Regions from separate parts of the Methylomusa anaerophila genome, predicted to be linked through region 2. Evidence: riboswitches for the same ligand, from Rfam matches in the RefSeq annotation. Region 2 holds a riboswitch; each other region holds the start of a gene.

Region 1 (4,191 bases), 1.8 Mb from region 2:
TGATTCAGTGTATATTTTTTCAACCCCTTCGACGCGGAACAAGGGACCAGGTATTCCATGGCTGACTAAAAGCGCACAGGTTATATTTTGAGCGTATCCCTCCATCGTCATACCATCGATGAACTCCTCAATTTGCTGTCCCTTGACAACGCAGAAAAGACCCTATTGAAATGCGGTGTGAGAACACTGTGAGAATGAAAAAGACTACTTCAGTTTTGAAACCAAAGCAGTCTTTCTTCTATCCGCGCGCCTCCTATATCTTGAACTTACTGACGGCTTGCGTTAATTCCGTTGCCATTTGAGCTAGACTTTGACTTGAAGTTGCGATTTCCTGCATAGCCGCGGTTTGCTCCTCGGTCGCGCCGGAGATTGTCTGGGATTGGGCCGCCGATGTCTTACCCACAGTCTCAATTTCGCGGATAGCGGTAAACAAAGATTGATTGCCTTCCGCCATCTGGTTTATAGCTGCAGCGATATCTTTGATTTCTCCAGATAATTTGAGAATTGCTTCGACGATATTCTTAAACGTTTCTCCCGTGCTATGAACCATAAGAATACCTGATTTGATACCTGCAGCCCCGGTTTGGGACGCGGCAACAGCACGGTCCATATTGATCTGATTTTGCTGTATAAGAGTGCCAATCTTTTGCGTAGCCTGATTCGATTCTTCCGCTAGCTTACGGACTTCCTCAGCCACAACCGCAAATCCACGGCCCGCCTCACCTGCTCGTGCCGCTTCAATAGCGGCATTAAGGGCAAGCAAGTTGGTCTGATTGGAAATAGTGGAAATCAAGGTGACAATTTCACTGATTTCTCTAGAGCCTTTGCTTAAATCTACAATGGCAGATTCAAGGGCAATCGATTCTTTACCGATTCCATTCATTTGTTCCTCAGTCCGGTCTACTGCCTGACGGCCTTGTTCCGCCGATTGTACTGTAGAAAGGGCAATCGAAGACACTTCTTGCGCAGCAAGGGAAATTTGCCCGGTTCTTGCCGACAGTTCTTGTGCCACTTTTACAACCTGGCCGGTGGCTGCTACCTGTTGCTCCGACCCGCTGGCGATTTCGGCAACGGAACTGGCGATCTGACTGGACGCATCTGCGGATTGATGGGCGCTTGCGGTTAACTCTTCACTGGATGCTGCCAACTGTTCGGATTGGGACAATACTTTTGAAACAAGTGTATACAAGTTGTTTCGCATTTCTTTGAAATCTCTAGTTAATTGCCCGATCTCATCGTAGGAAGAAATATTGAGTGGTCGTTCCCGCAGATCACCTTGTGCCAACTGCATGCATTCGTTTCGAATCAACGTGATAGGAGTCGCGATACGTTTGCTTATAATGAAAATGAAGACGCCAGCCAGCAAAATACACACGAATGCACCCCCAAGCAGGGACTGTTTTAATGCGCTTAATTCATGGATTGCTTCGGCTTCCGGAGCTGTTACCATCATAAACCAGCGCTGGCCGCCTAACAGATTGATAGAGACAATGGTCCCGATTCTATCGATGCCGTCAACAAATTGATATTTGCCGCGCACAGTCTTACCTGAAGCAGCTTCTTGAACCAGCTTTACCAGACGGTCGTCAAGTTCGGATCGTTGTAGCTTTAATTCAGGGTTGATCTCCTTTTGGCTGAAATTGAGCTTACCCTGCATCTCGGGAAAGCGCGGATGAACGATGACAACGCCATTGGAATCCAGTACTAAAGCATAGCCGGTTTCTTTAAATTTTGCTTCTTTGACCAGGTTATGCATCTTTTCTATCGAAATGGAACCGGTCAGTACACCGGTTAATTTCCCCTCATAAAGAACCGGAACAGCAACATTTATTCCTGCTTTTCCGGTTGTCCTGTTCATCAGAGCATCTGAAACAGCCGGTTTTTTTGTTGTGATTACTTGTTTGAAATATTCCCGATCTCCAAGATTTACCGTGCTGCCGTCAGGTCTCAGCGCTATGCCGTCTGGTGCTATATAAGTTATATTCTCTAGAATATCAAGCCGTGAAACGCATTCAGACAAAGCTTCCTTTAGTGCCTGCCTGTCAGAAGGATTGTATATTCTTTTGATGCCGGCAAACGATTCCAGCTGAACTTTGGCACTGTAAACCTGCCCGGAAATACGGGAAGCATAATCCGACCCCATCGCTGCCGCCGTTTCATCAACGCTCTGACTTAGAGCCTGCAGAGAAAGATAGTAGCTAATCCCGACCAATGCTCCAAAAGATAGAATAAAAAAGGGCAATAAGATGATGAGCAACCTCGTTTTCATGCTAGTGATTTTCATAGACCAACCATCTCCCGTCCAGTAAATTTGTTGACTTTGCTAAGCCGGCAGCAGTTATTTTTCAAGATATCTGTGACTGAATTTTTGGCAGTACGAGATATCCATAAATAAATAAGGACAATAAAAAACCCGGTTAAGCATCTTGTAATAATTTTCACAAGAGCAACCAGGCAGTCATAGGAAGCACCCGCCCTTAGACCCACGGCTTTGCGTCCTCGTTTTTCAACGAGTTTGCCATAAAATATGATATAGGAACGCCATATCAATGTCGATTATTGGATTATATTGTCGTCTAAACTTAGTATAAGCCTCTTACTGTAAACTCGTCAATGAGTTTCCCGGAAACTTAACATACTATAACGGTTTTTAACAAAGTTCTTCTATCCGCTCGCCTCGTACTTCGCTGATCCACTCAATGTTTCCGGCGATGGTAGTGATGGTAGTAATGGTAGGGATTGCACCGCTTCCCAGGGAAGCAGAAGCAATTAATCTGATTTGTTTCAACTCGTATTGACGTGCTGACAGCGCGCCGATTGTTTGCAACTAATTTTTGCTTTTTTGCCGACTTCGCAGCAACCATGCGGGAATTATACCGCAAAAACAAATCAACGCCAAAACGGCAAAAGCGTCATTAAAGGCGAAGATTGCCGCCTGCTTTTGTACGGCGGAACTAAGCAGAGCCAAAGCCTTGGCCTGGATGATTCCCGGGGCGAAGCCAGCCCGGGCGTACAGGCTGTCGCTGTAGGTCAGCATGTGTTTTGCCGCACCGGGCGATCCCCCCACCTTAAAAAACAGGTCTTGGCAATTCGCTAGTGTTTGCTTCATGGGCAAGGAGGCGGCATTCATGTATTCCGCGATGTGGGCCAGATGATATGCCTGACGATGCTGGATCACTGTCGATAATAAGGCGATACCGAATGATCCGGCAATTTGGCGGATCATGCTTTTCATCGCTGTCGCCCGGCTCATTTTAGCCAGAGGAAGGGCGTTCATCCCCAGTGTGGTGGCGGTCATCAGAAATAATCCCAGCCCCGCTCCCCTCAACATCATGACGAAAAGTATGGTGTAGTAGCCGGTATCCATATTTAGGTGTACAAAAGGCAGGGAAGCCATTCCCAGGATGACTATACCGGCAATTACCACCGGTTTGGGGCCGACTCTGCGGGCGATCCTGATTGCTACGGGCATCATCAGGCCGGAAACCAAGGCCGCCGGCAACAGCAAGACGCCGGTCTGCATCGCCGTATAGCCGCGGATATTCTCCATAAACAGCGGCACCAGGAAAAGACCGCCGTACAGGCCGGCAGTCCCGATGAACAAAACGCAGGAACTGCAGGTAAAATTCCATTTCGTAAACACTGTCAAGTCAAGAAGCGGGTTCTCAGACTTAAGCTCAATAGCGACAAATAACGCCAGACTGGCAAAGGAAACATATAATAGAGCAATAATATAGGGCGACGTCCAGCCTTCTTCCGCCCCCTTGTTGAGCGCCAGCAGCAGGCACAGCAGCCCCAGGGACGACGTGATAAAGCCGCCGGCGTCAAACTTGCCGTTGCGGTTCAATACGCTTTCCCGCAGGATCAACGCGGCCAGCAGATAACCTATAAAACCTACCGGGACATTGATGGCAAAAATCACTCGCCAGTCCCAGTACTCGACGAGATAGCCGCTCAAAGCCGGACCGATTGCCGGCGCAACCATTGCCGACAGGCCCCAGATGCTCATAGCCTGATAGCGCTCCTCGCACGGAAAATTATGATAAACGATTGTCATGGTCACAGGATAAACGAGGCCGCCGCCGATAGCTTGGATGACGCGGAAAAGGACCATGCTGTCGTTGCTCCAGGCCATACCGCACAATGCCGAGCCGCCAGTAAACACGGTCAGGCTGAACAGGTACATCCGCC
Region 2 (4,191 bases):
AAATTTGCAATGTTTGCAGGGGAGTTCTCGAAATAAAAGACCTGACGCGTTCCGTCATAACCATAGACATAGCCGACGACCAGGTCTTTTTCCAGCAATTCATTCAGTGATTTGTTGCTCATAACATTACCTCCTTGTTGGTGTTTAATCTTACAAGGACGCGGCAGGATGGGAAAAGAGCAATAAAAATCCTGCCGCGTAGTTTCTAAGATCAAACGATCTCTTGTTCTTCATTTGGCTGCTTCTATTTGACACTACTACCCGAAGCCAGGGCGGCAGCATAAACGGCTTGTGGTCAGCAAGCCTCATAGGGATTTCACCTCTCCGTGGTTCTCACCGAGCCGCCCCCATTGCGATGTCTGTGGCTGGGCGGAAGTAGCATTGTCACTGTCCGTTTCATGGCGAAACAGTCTACCACAGACTGTTTTATAACCGGGCCTTGCCGCTCGTCGCCTTCGATGCCATCGGTTCGACGGATGTCTGTCACCCATCCGCAGGTAGTCTTGGCGCTCCCGTCAATGTCGCTGCCGCTCATCACGGCCGGACAGATCATGTATTTATGCTGTCGGATATGAAATTTTCAAGGAGCGAAAGAGGGATAGAAAAAACCCCCTCACTTATTTGGCCGTTGAGTGAGAGGGTTCAGAACTAAAATTTTGAATTTTTTTTAAATATCTATGCCCATCATTTTTCTGAGCTTTTCAAGGATTTTTTCCTGGCGCTTGCCAACGCCACGTTGCGTAATGCCAATCAATTCCCCATAGCCTTGCTGGGTTCCCCCATTGAAAAAGATATAGGTAATTAAAGCTTGATCTTCCTTTGAAAGATGCTTTATGCAAGACTTCATATCAGCAATCAGAGTGTCTTTGATTGCGCGATCTTCCACGCCTTCGCTTTGATCTGAAAACTGGTAATTCTGTTCTTCAAGCCTATCGAGGGAATCTTCGCGGCTTGGAATGTATGTAACCGTTGCTTTTTCATAATCAATGTTGCATCTTTCCGTTTTCAGATCATATCTACTGTACTTGATTTTCCGATCAGATCGCTCCAGCACCTCATAGATTTCTTCTTTTACGCCAGGGTATAGCTTCCTATAATTAGTTCGTTTCTTGCCTTCTTCCATAAGGCTTGTCCTCCATTTCGTGATTTTTGAAATCCGGAAATGAAGAACAAGCGGAGGGGAACGGCATCTTATAGAGACTAATGCTTTATTTAAAAAACAGAAAAAGCCCGCAAAATGCCAATAGCAAATTACGGGCCATTCAATGTCCCAATCACTTGTTAACTGATTAATGTATTTAGTGTTGAAATTGCCGTGAAAAATTTCTTTATTTCGGGCCTCTTAGCAATGTCCTTTTTGAAATTCCCATTTTGTACCCCTTTCACAATGGGCAAATATAAAAGACATGCCGGCATAAAAGCCCTATTCATAGTCATTGAAGCTATGAATTGCGCAAAAATTATAACCCTGCCTAAAAGGGCAGGGTTATAGTATAGTTGTAATCAGTTCGGTAACCAGGCAATCATAGTGCTGCTGTCAGCAGTACCTTAGACCCTTGGCTTTGCGTCGCTGTCTTTTAACAGGTTTGCCCTTATCGCTTTATTTGTTTTTTTGTAAATTTCAGACTTAAAAAATTATCTCCTTTCTTTTAAAAGCAACAATAAAATAGCGATTACAACGAAATTCTGGCCGCTATATTAATTTTACAATATATGTAATAGTAAATTTTGTAAAATATGGTCGATATTTATTGTTCATAAAAATTTAATTTATAGAATATGTCAACCTAGACACTGCCATTGCAAGGTAAGTTTAGCCGCAGGCGAATTTATTTCATCCCCCAGCTGCTATCTTTACTGCTATTGATATAATAGTTTTATTGTCTTGGGATTAGCCAATGGACATATTTCCAAAAAAATAACCGGATGCGTTTTTCGCACCCGGTTACTGAAGTATTAAATAATTAGAATTAGGTATTGTTTATGGTGTTTTTGCAGCTTAAGCAAACACATTTATCCATAACAAGGGTAAGACTAGATGTCGCTCTGCAAAAAACACAGCGGTCTATTGACTTGTGTAAAATTATATTACCGCGCTCATCAGTACATATGTCAAGTGAATCACCGGATTCAATGCTGAGATTCGTCCTTAACTCAATCGGCAGAACAATTCTGCCAAGTTCGTCAACTTTTCTTTTCGTAACCGCTAGCATAATCGTAACTCCTTAATTAATTTTGATTACTCATTTTTCTTGGTAGGAATGATATGCCCTACGAAATTTTTGTTAATTATGCCTACATAAAGCTTCGCCTTTCATATTAAAGCATGGAAGAATTTGATCGTTTTTTGCTAGTTCAATATATTTATTAGTCAACCTTGAAATGCTGTTGCAATGACGATCCACTCGTTTGCTCAGCCTCAGTATCTTGTCAGAAGTATACGGCGGCCCTTTCTCAAGCAGATGATTTCCTTTTTTTCTGCCTCTCATAATAAAGCCCCAATGCCATTCAATCCTGACAGCCAACATCTTCATCCTAAGTTTTTTATACATCTACATCACTCCTGTTACTAATTCTAATAGGGTTAATGTAACTCTATCAGTATTAGTGTAACACATAGAATACGTCGATATGTGTCGAAGCCTGGATACATTATGAAAAATAGTAAATTATTATCTGGTCTTTATTTTTTATCTTGTCTATGGTTATAAATGGTTATTCCGACAAGCAGTATAACCATTATTGCAAGCAGTACGAGAAAATACGCGGGACTAGGCATTTCTCCATGTTCATTGTAGTAGTCAAATATAAAGCTCACACTTATCGCTCCTTGCCACTTTTATTTAAATGAATAATATCCCTTTTGGAGATATTTTCACCCTGTTTGCACTGTCTTTGTCTGAACCTCTCTATTTCCTGTTTTTCTCTATGTTTTTTTATTAAATGCACTATACCTGTTATGGCAAGTATGCCAGTTAAGACAGCCAAGGCTATCAGGTTGTCTCTTGGATTGTTTGAAATCCACATCACCTAATCTTCCTCCTTTGGAAAAAATACACATTTCCAAGTATAGACAAATTTCGTGTTTGTGTCAAGGTATATTAGTCACAATATAAATAAATATGACTAATATACCCTTGCCATTATCACCGCCACCATATAAGTTTCTATATAATAGGTGGTGATAGAATGAATGATATTTCAAAAATTGTAGGTGACAGAATAAGAATTTTGAGATCTGAAAAAGGGCTGAGTCAGGAGGAACTTGCAGATAAAGCAGGCATAGACCCTTCTCATCTGGGCAGGTTAGAAAGAGGAGAAAGGAATCCTTCTTTAATCAGTTTGGATAAAATTATCAAGGCGCTGGGATTAACTTTCGAGGATCTGTTTAAATACATACAGCCATCTAACATGGAAACGGACAGTACCACAATGTCCCTGATAATAAACAAACTTAATACCTTAAGCCTTGATGATCAAAAGCTGATATTAAATGTTATTGATACGATGTTTCAGCTAATGAAGCATAAAGCCTAGCAGCTAAAAACTGTTAGGCTTATTTTTCTGTGGCTGTATCAAGTTCTGTGCATCATTCTGAAAATAGTTATCGCGACGTTGCCTCTTTGATGAGTGCTTCTACAACAGAAAGAATTCTTCGCTGTTCATCCTGCGGCAGATTGCTGATTGCTTCGGATAACTTTGATGCTTTGATTTTATAGCCCGCATTGATCACATCCATTAATATTTCATCCGCTGATACATCCAGGCCATTTATGATATCAATTAAAGTGTCCACACTTGGAGTTTTTACACCGCGCTCAATAGCTGATAAATAATTAGGAGTCAGCTTAACAATTTCTGCAAATGATTCCTGTGTATATCCTTTTGCTTCTCTATATTGTTGAATCCTCTTGCCGATAGCCTTATCTTTCATAGCACTTACCTCCGAATAACTCTATTTGCGTTACATTAACACTATAAGTAACAGTATATTATGCGGACACTAAATCCAACAGTTTCCATGTGAGTTAGTATAACGCCAACGGCGTTACATTAGTGAAATTCTTATGATGAGGAAGAAGTCAGGAGGAACAGTTTTGCTCCCCCTGACAATAGTTTTATCATATTCCGGCCTTACTTTTATACTGTTCTTTTTTTAAGTCAGTTTCACTATGATCTGCAGAGAAATTA
Region 3 (4,191 bases), 2.0 Mb from region 2:
ACTGTTCCGTTGGCCGAGCGTATTGGCGTGGCTATAGCAACCACAGGGTTGCCGTCTGTCTTACTAACCAACACTTCAGAAACTACTTCATCGTTTCCTTTTAAAGCTGTTTGATAAAAAGCCCGGTCGCCCACTTTTACCAGTTTGGCATTATCGCCTCTTACAAGCTGATTGCCTTTGTCATCATCAACAGTCATGGCAAGGGCGGTAAATACTTTTTGGGTATCACCCAGCAGTTGGCTGGCAGCCGGGAGATCGTAATTTTTTACCGAGGCGGTTTGGGCAAGCCCTCTTAGCACCTCAAGGTGTTTGTCTACATAATCTTTGGTTTCAGATTGTAAAACCTCAATTTCACTGGAACTAAGCGAGTAGAAATCGTTTTTTAGGGTTTTATTAAACAATGAAAAGGAGAAAAGGGAAGCCCCGAGTAATGGAACACAACTAATAATCAGCAGCAAAATAATTAACTTTTTTTTCATCAATCAATAGCTCCTTATATCAAAATGTATGCTTGTTCATCCTTTGAATAAACCCAGCGCATTTACTACAAGAGCCACCAAACCGCCGGCGATAAGCGGACCGACAGGCAGACCGCGAAAGAAGCAAACACCGATAATTGTGCCGACGACCAGAGCCGTTACTGTTTCCGGTGATTCTTTCATAAAAACCACTCCCTGGCCGGCTACCCAGGCCAAGAAAATCCCAATAACAACCGCCAGAAGGCCTACCGGCGCTTTAAAGACATCCAAGACTTCGTTCATGGCTATACGCCCTTGCGCAACCGGACTTAGAACAGCAATCGTCAGAATGATAATCCCAATGTTTATACCTTGCTTGTCTATAAACTGAAAACAATTTTCAAGACCCAGTTTGGGAATTAGTAACAGCACCAATGCAGATACAGATACTGTATGATTATTGCCGATCATAGATAATGCTAAAATTATTAATAGAGGAATGTTGTCCCAATTCATTTATTCACATCCTACCCATGGTTTTCGGTTTTCCGTTTCGTCAGCACTTTACTTTAGCATATTTTTTTAGACAAATAGTATCGAATGTATCCCATCTTAACCGGTTAATGCAATCGGACCAAATAACTTCTTGTTGTCCAATAAAATCAAGTCGTTCCAGTAGTTGTTCGGTAATTTGGTCTTTTTTGATTACGACAACACCACTGTCATCGGCAACAACAATTCCGCCGTCCAATTCCTGCCTGCGTTTTATATAATAATCCTCGTCGAAGCCGGTATCTGCATTGATACAACCGATTGGCGACCGGCCATAAGACCAAATGGGATATTTTTCTTTGATTAGTTGCTGAACATCGCGAATCAACCCTCTGACGACGATTCCTCGGACTTGATGATACGAAAATAAATATTTGGCTACAAGGTCACCAAAAATTGCTTTCCCGTCGCAATTAAGCGCATCAATACACACTACACTGTCTTTTGGCGTATTGCGGGCATAATTATGTACATGGTAATTCGAACCGTTAAAGGCAGGAATATAGTGGATGACGCCGACTACTCTGCTTCCAGGCAATAAAACCTGCAGTTTGGGATCTAACTCTCCGGTTTTATACATGGCATCGGCCACTTCCGTTGTACTCATCTCGTTAGCCTGAATGTAGTCCAGTATTTTTTTTTGTAATACTTTCCACTGCATTTCAAAACTCCTTCCCTTTAATTAATCTATCTATTTTTTTAACATTTGATTAGCCTCACCCTTTATGTTTTTTAGCGAAGGTAATTCATGTGCTAGTTTATATCCTTGCCCCGGTATAATTAACACAAAAACAAATAAAACCAGCCCCATAGCTGGTTTATGAGGCGTTTGGCCGTTAACACCAAACGGCAGCCTGGCAATCATAGGTATTTTTTCCCTTTAGACCCACGGCTTTGCGTCCTTACCTTTCGATAAGTTTGCCCACTTTAAAATTGTCAACAAAATTAATGTTATTATAACATAATATAATATAATATAATATAATATATTATAACATAATAATCTGAATTTGCAATACTAAATTCTACAATTATCATTTTTATTCGACATAGTTCGTATGACTTAACAGGACTCCGAGGAACCTGTACGGGAACAGGCTTAGCCTGGATTTCGCTGCAAATGTAAATATAAAACAAGATCAAATATGGCCCGCGTATTATCCTCAGACAGGTCCACAAACCTGCAGCCAATGTTATTGCCTTGTTGCCAGGTGACTTTTGCTGCGACATCAATGTTTCCTAACTCCTCGGGCAAACACAGCCGGATTGATAAATCGGGCTCCAATTGCTGCTCAGCTTGCAGCAATATTCCATCCATACTGATATTAATCGCGAGGGCATCAATATGATGATCTGTTTCATTCACTATGATTTTCACCGGCGCATGAACATTAGTTCGGGGAAAATTTCGATTTTCAATTATAACGCCCCGTTCTTTAAGAGCTTGATCAAGCCACGTGCGGTCCCAGGCCATGCTGGCTATGTCTCCCTTTGCTTTTCTCTCGGCACAGGATTTAGCTAAGGACTTTTCTAACAAATTTGGGGCATGACATGGGTTAATGACGACAATGCCGTCTTCATCCCCGACCAAGATATCGCCGGGATGAACAAGTACTCCCCCACAATCGACGGGAACATTAATTTCGCCGGGTGCATCTTTATAAGGCCCGGCCGGGGTGACTCCTGCCGCATAGATAGGCATATCCGTTTTTTTCAGTGCTCCTATATCACGAATAGCACCGTCAATAATGAAACCCCCGATACCTCTTTGCTTGGCCCACAAAACCATCAATTCTCCCATAACCGAGTTAGTCAGGTCACCTTGGGCATCAACTACCACAATATCGCCAGGCTGGGCAATATCAAGCGCCTTGTGAAGCATAAGATTATCGCCTGGGCGTAACTTAACGGTAAAAGCCGGTCCAAGTAAGGGAATGTCGTTGACTGGGCGAATTTTGGCATCCATGCACGACGTATGGTTCAGGTTGTCTGCTATATAGGCCGCCGGTATTCCTGCAAAACTGTCAATTAAAGCTTTTGGCGGTCGATTTATCTGCGAGAAAATACGCAATCCTATTCTTGCCATAATTAACCACTCCATTCAAATCAGTTATTACCCAGTTACACAAAAACAATTCTTTCTAAGTCTCTCAACGAAATAAAACCAGCCCCACAGCTGGTTTATGAGGCGTTTGGCCGTAATACCAAACGGCAACCTGGCGATCATAGGCTTTTCCTTTAGACCCATAGCTTTGCGTCCTTATCTTTCGATAAGTTTGCCACTATATAAAATTGTCATAATTTGAAGTATAATGATTTAATTTGTCAACCGCAATTCCACTGTAACACTTTTTTAATTTAATTCAAGTAATTTAACAATAATTTAATTTACAGTTAACACAAACAGCGAATTGCTCGTATCAAAAAAAGTAAGCAGGCAAAATTGCCTGATTACTTTTTTTGTACACTGATTCATTTGCCGGTAATGGCATTGATTCTGTCGGCCAGTTCATAGCCCGCGACATCATTATCGACAGGAGTCATAATCAGCTGCCCATCGATATAAACCGCACCATCATCGCCGACATAGGCGGTGTTTAGAGAATTATTGTGATATAACTTGGCGAGATTACCGGCTATTAAGTATGCTCTCTCTTCAGCCAAATATCTATTGGTCTTAACTGGCGTTACAACATCTTGGTTGTCAATTTGAACCGTCTGGTCGTTTTTAACCGTAATGTGCCCTTTACTATAATCCGTAAGGCGTTTTGCAAAATTATTAATGCGATCCGATGTCTTCGGGTGATTATTCGGATTAATAACTTTACTTAGTCCTTCATGCCATAACTCGCCAGCCTGGGCGCGAAGCTTGACCATAGATGCAGCTGGGCCGCCTGGGTTGAAGCCGGCGGCAACAGCATTGTTAAACCCTGAATTATCTGCGTTCCACTCCTCTTTCATCGTAATTACCTCATTAGCGACGTAGTTCCCTGCAACAACACCAAGAACTTCGCTGGTCCGATTCGGGTTGTTCTGCGTATATAAATCCACCACCAGGCTGAGTCCTAGTATCTTTTTTGTGCCCTCAACAGGGTCTTTATGTTCCCCGTGACTCATTTCATGCCCAAGCACAGACGCAAGTTCATCTTCATCCAGTAAATCAACCGTGCCTTTGTTAACG
Region 4 (4,191 bases), 1.8 Mb from region 2:
GGGCTGGTGGCATCATATTACTTGTTTATTCGTCCTAATAGCCGGATATCAATTCTTTAGCTTATCCTAATACCCGGATGTCAATTTTTAATGCGGCCTATATAGATTCAGCCGGCAAAGGCTGCCTTGATTCTTTTAAATTATAGCTATAGAATAGGAAGTATATTTAGACGAATACCTTCATGGCAGTTTGGGAGGACACATTAATGGACGGAATAGACATGTTTGAACGCCCGGTATGGGCGGAAGTGGATTTGGCGGCAATTGCCAACAATGTGCGGGAAATTAAGAAGTTAGTTAAACCAACTGTTAAGTTTTGCGCGGTTGTAAAAGGAGACGGCTATGGACACGGAGCGGTCGCCGTGGCCAGAACCGTATTAGCCGCCGGGGCCGACTGTCTGGCGGTGGCCATAGTGAGTGAGGCGGTGGAACTGAGAAGAGCCGGTTTTACCGTTCCCATAATGGTGTTGGGATTTACGCCGGCGCAGCAGGCAAAACTGGTGGCGGTCAATAATATTACGCAGACAGTATACTCGCTGGAGGCGGCGCAGGCATTGGCGGCAGCAGCGGCGGCGACAGGCAAACCGGTTAAGGTACATATCAAGATTGATACCGGTATGGGCCGTATCGGCGTAATGCCGGCTGAAGCCGGCAGTTTCGCCTTAGCTGTCGCTAGATTGCCGGGAATTGAAATTGAAGGGGTCTTTTCACATTTTGCTACGGCCGACAGTCGGGATAAATCCTATGCCTACGAACAGATGGACAAATTTAAGGCCGCCCTGGCCGCCATTGAGCAATGCGGCATTAAAATTCCGGTCCGGCATATAGCCAATAGCGCCGCGACCCTGGAACTGCCGTCGGCCCACTTTGACATGGTGCGTGCCGGGATTATTCTCTACGGTCTGTGGCCGTCTGCTGAAGTGGCCAGAATGATTAACCTGAAACCGGCCATGTGTCTTAAAGCTCAACTGGTACAGGTGAAATCTGTGCCTGCCGGGACAAGTATCAGTTATGGCCGAACCTATTCAACCCCTGATAACCGCCGGATCGCAACCCTGCCTATCGGTTATGCCGACGGCTGGACCCGGCTTCTCTCAGGCAAGACAAGTGTTCTGGTTCGCGGACGGCGAGCGCCCCTTGTGGGCACAATCTGCATGGATCAGTGTATGGTTGACGTCTCGGAAATTCCGGCGGCCTTGCCGGGGGATACGGCTATTTTGTTTGGCAGTCCGCAATTAACCGCCGCCGAGGTGGCCGCCAAAATAGGCACGATTAGCTATGAGCTTGTTTGTATGGTTGGTAAAAGAGTGCCCCGGCTTTATATACAGCGGTAATGGCAGGCGCCAAAGGGAAACATAAGTTTCCCTTTGGTGCCCTCTTCATTCCGGGATTGGAAAGTTTAGTTTCCGTTTATAATACCTGAAATTGTAACTCGCGGTACTAGCAGACTGCCAAGTCTAAAACGGAACCGGGAATATAAGCTTTTACGACTTGGCATGATAATTGCAAATAATATAAAATTAAAATAAAATTAAAATCGGAAATTAACATTTAGCATTGCTGCGATACAAAAATTAGGAGGTATTAGATAATGATTATTGGTGTGGCAAAAGAGATCAAAAATAATGAAAACCGGGTGGCTTTAACCCCGGCCGGTACCGCAACCCTGGTTAAAGCCGGGCAGCGGGTGCTGTTTGAGCACAGCGCGGGTATTGGCAGCGGTTTCTCTGATGAAAGTTATATAAAGGCCGGCGCTGAAATCGTCACTGATAAAAAAGAGCTCTTTGACAAAGCCGAAATGATCATGAAGGTAAAAGAGCCTCTTGCTCCCGAATATGATCTTTTTCATGGGGGCCAAATTCTATTCACCTATCTCCACTTGGCACCCGAGCCTGCTCTTACCAAAGCCCTGCTAGCCAAAAAAGTAATCGGTATTGCTTATGAAACCATTGAGCGTAACCATAGCCTGCCGCTGCTAATTCCCATGAGCGAAGTTGCCGGCCGCATGGCGGTACAAGTAGGTGCTCACTGGCTGGAAAAAACCTTCAGTGGCAAAGGCATACTGCTGGGCGGCGTTCCCGGCGTTGAATCGGCTCAGGTTGTCATCATCGGCGGCGGCGTGGTAGGCACCCACGCGGCTAAAATGGCGATAGGCATGGGGGCCCGGGTAGCTATTATCGACAAGTCCAGCGAACGGCTGGCATATCTCGACGACATCTTTGGCGGGCGCGTCACCACTATTATGTCCAACAGCTACAATATTGCCGATTGGGTTAAACAGGCCGACCTGCTTATCGGCGCTGTTCTGCTGCCAGGCGCCAAAGCTCCCAAACTGGTTAGCGAAGAAATGGTTAAAACCATGGAACCCGGCTCGGTTATCGTCGACGTAGCCATTGACCAGGGCGGCTCGATTGAAACCATCGACCGGGCTACCACTCACAGTGATCCCACCTATGTCAAATACGGTGTTGTACACTACTCTGTCGCCAATATGCCTGGCGCAGTTGCCCGAACTTCCACCCTGGCTCTTACCAACGCAACCATCGAATACGCTCTCCAAATCGCCAGCAAAGGCTGGAAAGAAGCTCTCAGGGCCGATTCCGGTCTGGCGAAAGGTCTCAATGTTTTTGAAGGCAAAGTTACTTTCCCCGGGGTTGCTGAAGCCCACAACCTGCCTTATACCCCGGTTGCTGAGATTTTGGGATAAGGATTCAACAAATAAATTATCTGGATCAATACCGCGAGAAGTAAATTCTGATATTGAGAAAAAAACAAAACATCCAACCCATATATGGGTTGGATGTTTTGTTTTTTTAAGGATATTTAATATAACGCAATTCTCAACAAAATATATCTAATGTACTATGCTTGACAATTTCCTTACAGTTAAAAATTCTATTGTTAGCAGGATAAGCCATACAAAAATTATACTGATTAAGCAATTTTAGACAAATTCAAACAAATTTCAAATAAAAATAACATCAAGTATACATAACAATATGGACAAAAGGATTATAACTTTAGTAATATGAGACAATAGTAATAATTGGAAAAATAGCCATATACATCAATAAAATTACATATTACGCTAAAATTAGACATAAATTTCCGGGGGAGGCGAGTATAACACAAACTGTGAGACCCTTCGTTTCAGCGACTGGCAATAAGGTTCCGAAGAATCTGGCTCGAAGGTAAAACAATTCAATGATTACCAATAACGGAAGCGATGAACGTCAGCCTGTATATGGACACTTGGGCTGCCGGGAGCTGGCAGTGTAACCGGCCGATATTGTATGTATGGCCGTTTGCTAACGGCCATTTTTTGTTATATAAGAAATGGCTAGGACGGCGCAGAACAGCCTTATTTAACGCTTCGACGCTTTGTTAAGAAAGGTACTTTTAACCAAATTAAGTGGAGGGATGAACAATGAGTGACAATACCTTGAATGGCGGAACTGGTAATGATACGCTGAACGGCAGCGGGAGTTCTTACACCATGGCCGGGAGCATGGGCGACGATACCTACATAGTAGACGATGCCGGGGATGTGGTGGTGGAAAATCCTGACGAAGGCAACGACACCGTTGAAGCGAGCATTACCTATGCCCTGGACGCAAATGTTGAGGACTTGACGCTTACCGGCACGGGCAACATTGACGGTACAGGCAACGAACTGGATAATGTCTTAACAGGCAACAGCGGCGATAATACTCTTGACGGCAGGGACGGCGCTGATACCATGTCCGGCGGCCAGGGCAATGATACGTACATAGTTGACAACGTGGGTGATGTAGTCAGCGAGAGCATCGCCGAAGGTATTGACACTGTTCAATCAAACATCAGCTATAGCTTGGGAACAAATGTGGAAAATCTGGTCTTAACCGGTGCCGGCGCAATCAATGGTACAGGCAACGAACTGGATAATTTCATTGCAGGCAATAGTGACGACAATATGCTTGACGGCGGTCTGGGCGCTGATACCATGGCGGGCAGCTTGGGTAATGACACCTACGTCATAGATGATGCCGGAGATGTGGTAACGGAAAATGTCGGCGAAGGAATTGACACAGTGCAATCATCCCTTACCTATAACCTGGGAGCCAACTTAGAGAACCTGCTGCTAACAGGCACAGCTAATATCAATGGCACTGGAAACTCATTGAACAATATTATTATTGGGAACAGCGGCAG

What was found. A riboswitch is a leader RNA that binds a small molecule or an ion and turns the genes downstream of it on or off. The one in region 2 is predicted to bind cyclic di-GMP.
Region 1: it holds a riboswitch for cyclic di-GMP, as region 2 does, so the genes downstream of both, MAMMFC1_RS06955 (methyl-accepting chemotaxis protein) here and MAMMFC1_RS15490 (sigma-70 RNA polymerase sigma factor region 4 domain-containing protein) in region 2, are expected to answer to the same signal.
Region 3: it holds a riboswitch for cyclic di-GMP, as region 2 does, so the genes downstream of both, MAMMFC1_RS02600 (RraA family protein) here and MAMMFC1_RS15490 (sigma-70 RNA polymerase sigma factor region 4 domain-containing protein) in region 2, are expected to answer to the same signal.
Region 4: it holds a riboswitch for cyclic di-GMP, as region 2 does, so the genes downstream of both, MAMMFC1_RS07130 (calcium-binding protein) here and MAMMFC1_RS15490 (sigma-70 RNA polymerase sigma factor region 4 domain-containing protein) in region 2, are expected to answer to the same signal.

Annotation. Positions count from the first base shown of each region.
Region 1 is NZ_AP018449.1:1,583,601-1,587,791, reverse strand. Features, by position in the region: gene MAMMFC1_RS06960 (hypothetical protein) at 1-111, opposite strand, end outside; gene MAMMFC1_RS06955 (methyl-accepting chemotaxis protein) at 254-2,284, opposite strand; cyclic di-GMP riboswitch class I at 2,443-2,530, opposite strand; gene MAMMFC1_RS21385 (hypothetical protein) at 2,651-2,788, opposite strand; gene MAMMFC1_RS06950 (DHA2 family efflux MFS transporter permease subunit) at 2,828-4,191, opposite strand, start outside.
Region 2 is NZ_AP018449.1:3,410,727-3,414,917, reverse strand. Features, by position in the region: gene MAMMFC1_RS15500 (resolvase) at 1-122, opposite strand, end outside; gene MAMMFC1_RS21570 (hypothetical protein) at 151-309, opposite strand; gene MAMMFC1_RS15495 (hypothetical protein) at 317-553, opposite strand; gene MAMMFC1_RS15490 (sigma-70 RNA polymerase sigma factor region 4 domain-containing protein) at 668-1,123, opposite strand; cyclic di-GMP riboswitch class I at 1,508-1,601, opposite strand; gene MAMMFC1_RS22725 (AbrB/MazE/SpoVT family DNA-binding domain-containing protein) at 1,971-2,213, opposite strand; gene MAMMFC1_RS15480 (hypothetical protein) at 2,286-2,552, opposite strand; gene MAMMFC1_RS15475 (hypothetical protein) at 2,821-3,030, opposite strand; gene MAMMFC1_RS15470 (helix-turn-helix domain-containing protein) at 3,190-3,537, shown strand; gene MAMMFC1_RS15465 (helix-turn-helix domain-containing protein) at 3,605-3,934, opposite strand.
Region 3 is NZ_AP018449.1:582,213-586,403, forward strand. Features, by position in the region: gene MAMMFC1_RS02585 (methyl-accepting chemotaxis protein) at 1-479, opposite strand, end outside; gene MAMMFC1_RS02590 (DUF441 domain-containing protein) at 516-974, opposite strand; gene MAMMFC1_RS02595 (RraA family protein) at 1,015-1,671, opposite strand; gene MAMMFC1_RS21255 (hypothetical protein) at 1,702-1,875, opposite strand; cyclic di-GMP riboswitch class I at 1,856-1,943, opposite strand; gene MAMMFC1_RS02600 (RraA family protein) at 2,110-3,096, opposite strand; cyclic di-GMP riboswitch class I at 3,218-3,301, opposite strand; gene MAMMFC1_RS02605 (M48 family metalloprotease) at 3,483-4,191, opposite strand, start outside.
Region 4 is NZ_AP018449.1:1,626,328-1,630,518, forward strand. Features, by position in the region: gene MAMMFC1_RS07115 (amino acid permease) at 1-60, shown strand, start outside; gene alr (alanine racemase) at 222-1,334, shown strand; gene ald (alanine dehydrogenase) at 1,592-2,707, shown strand; cyclic di-GMP riboswitch class II at 3,211-3,294, shown strand; gene MAMMFC1_RS07130 (calcium-binding protein) at 3,428-4,191, shown strand, end outside.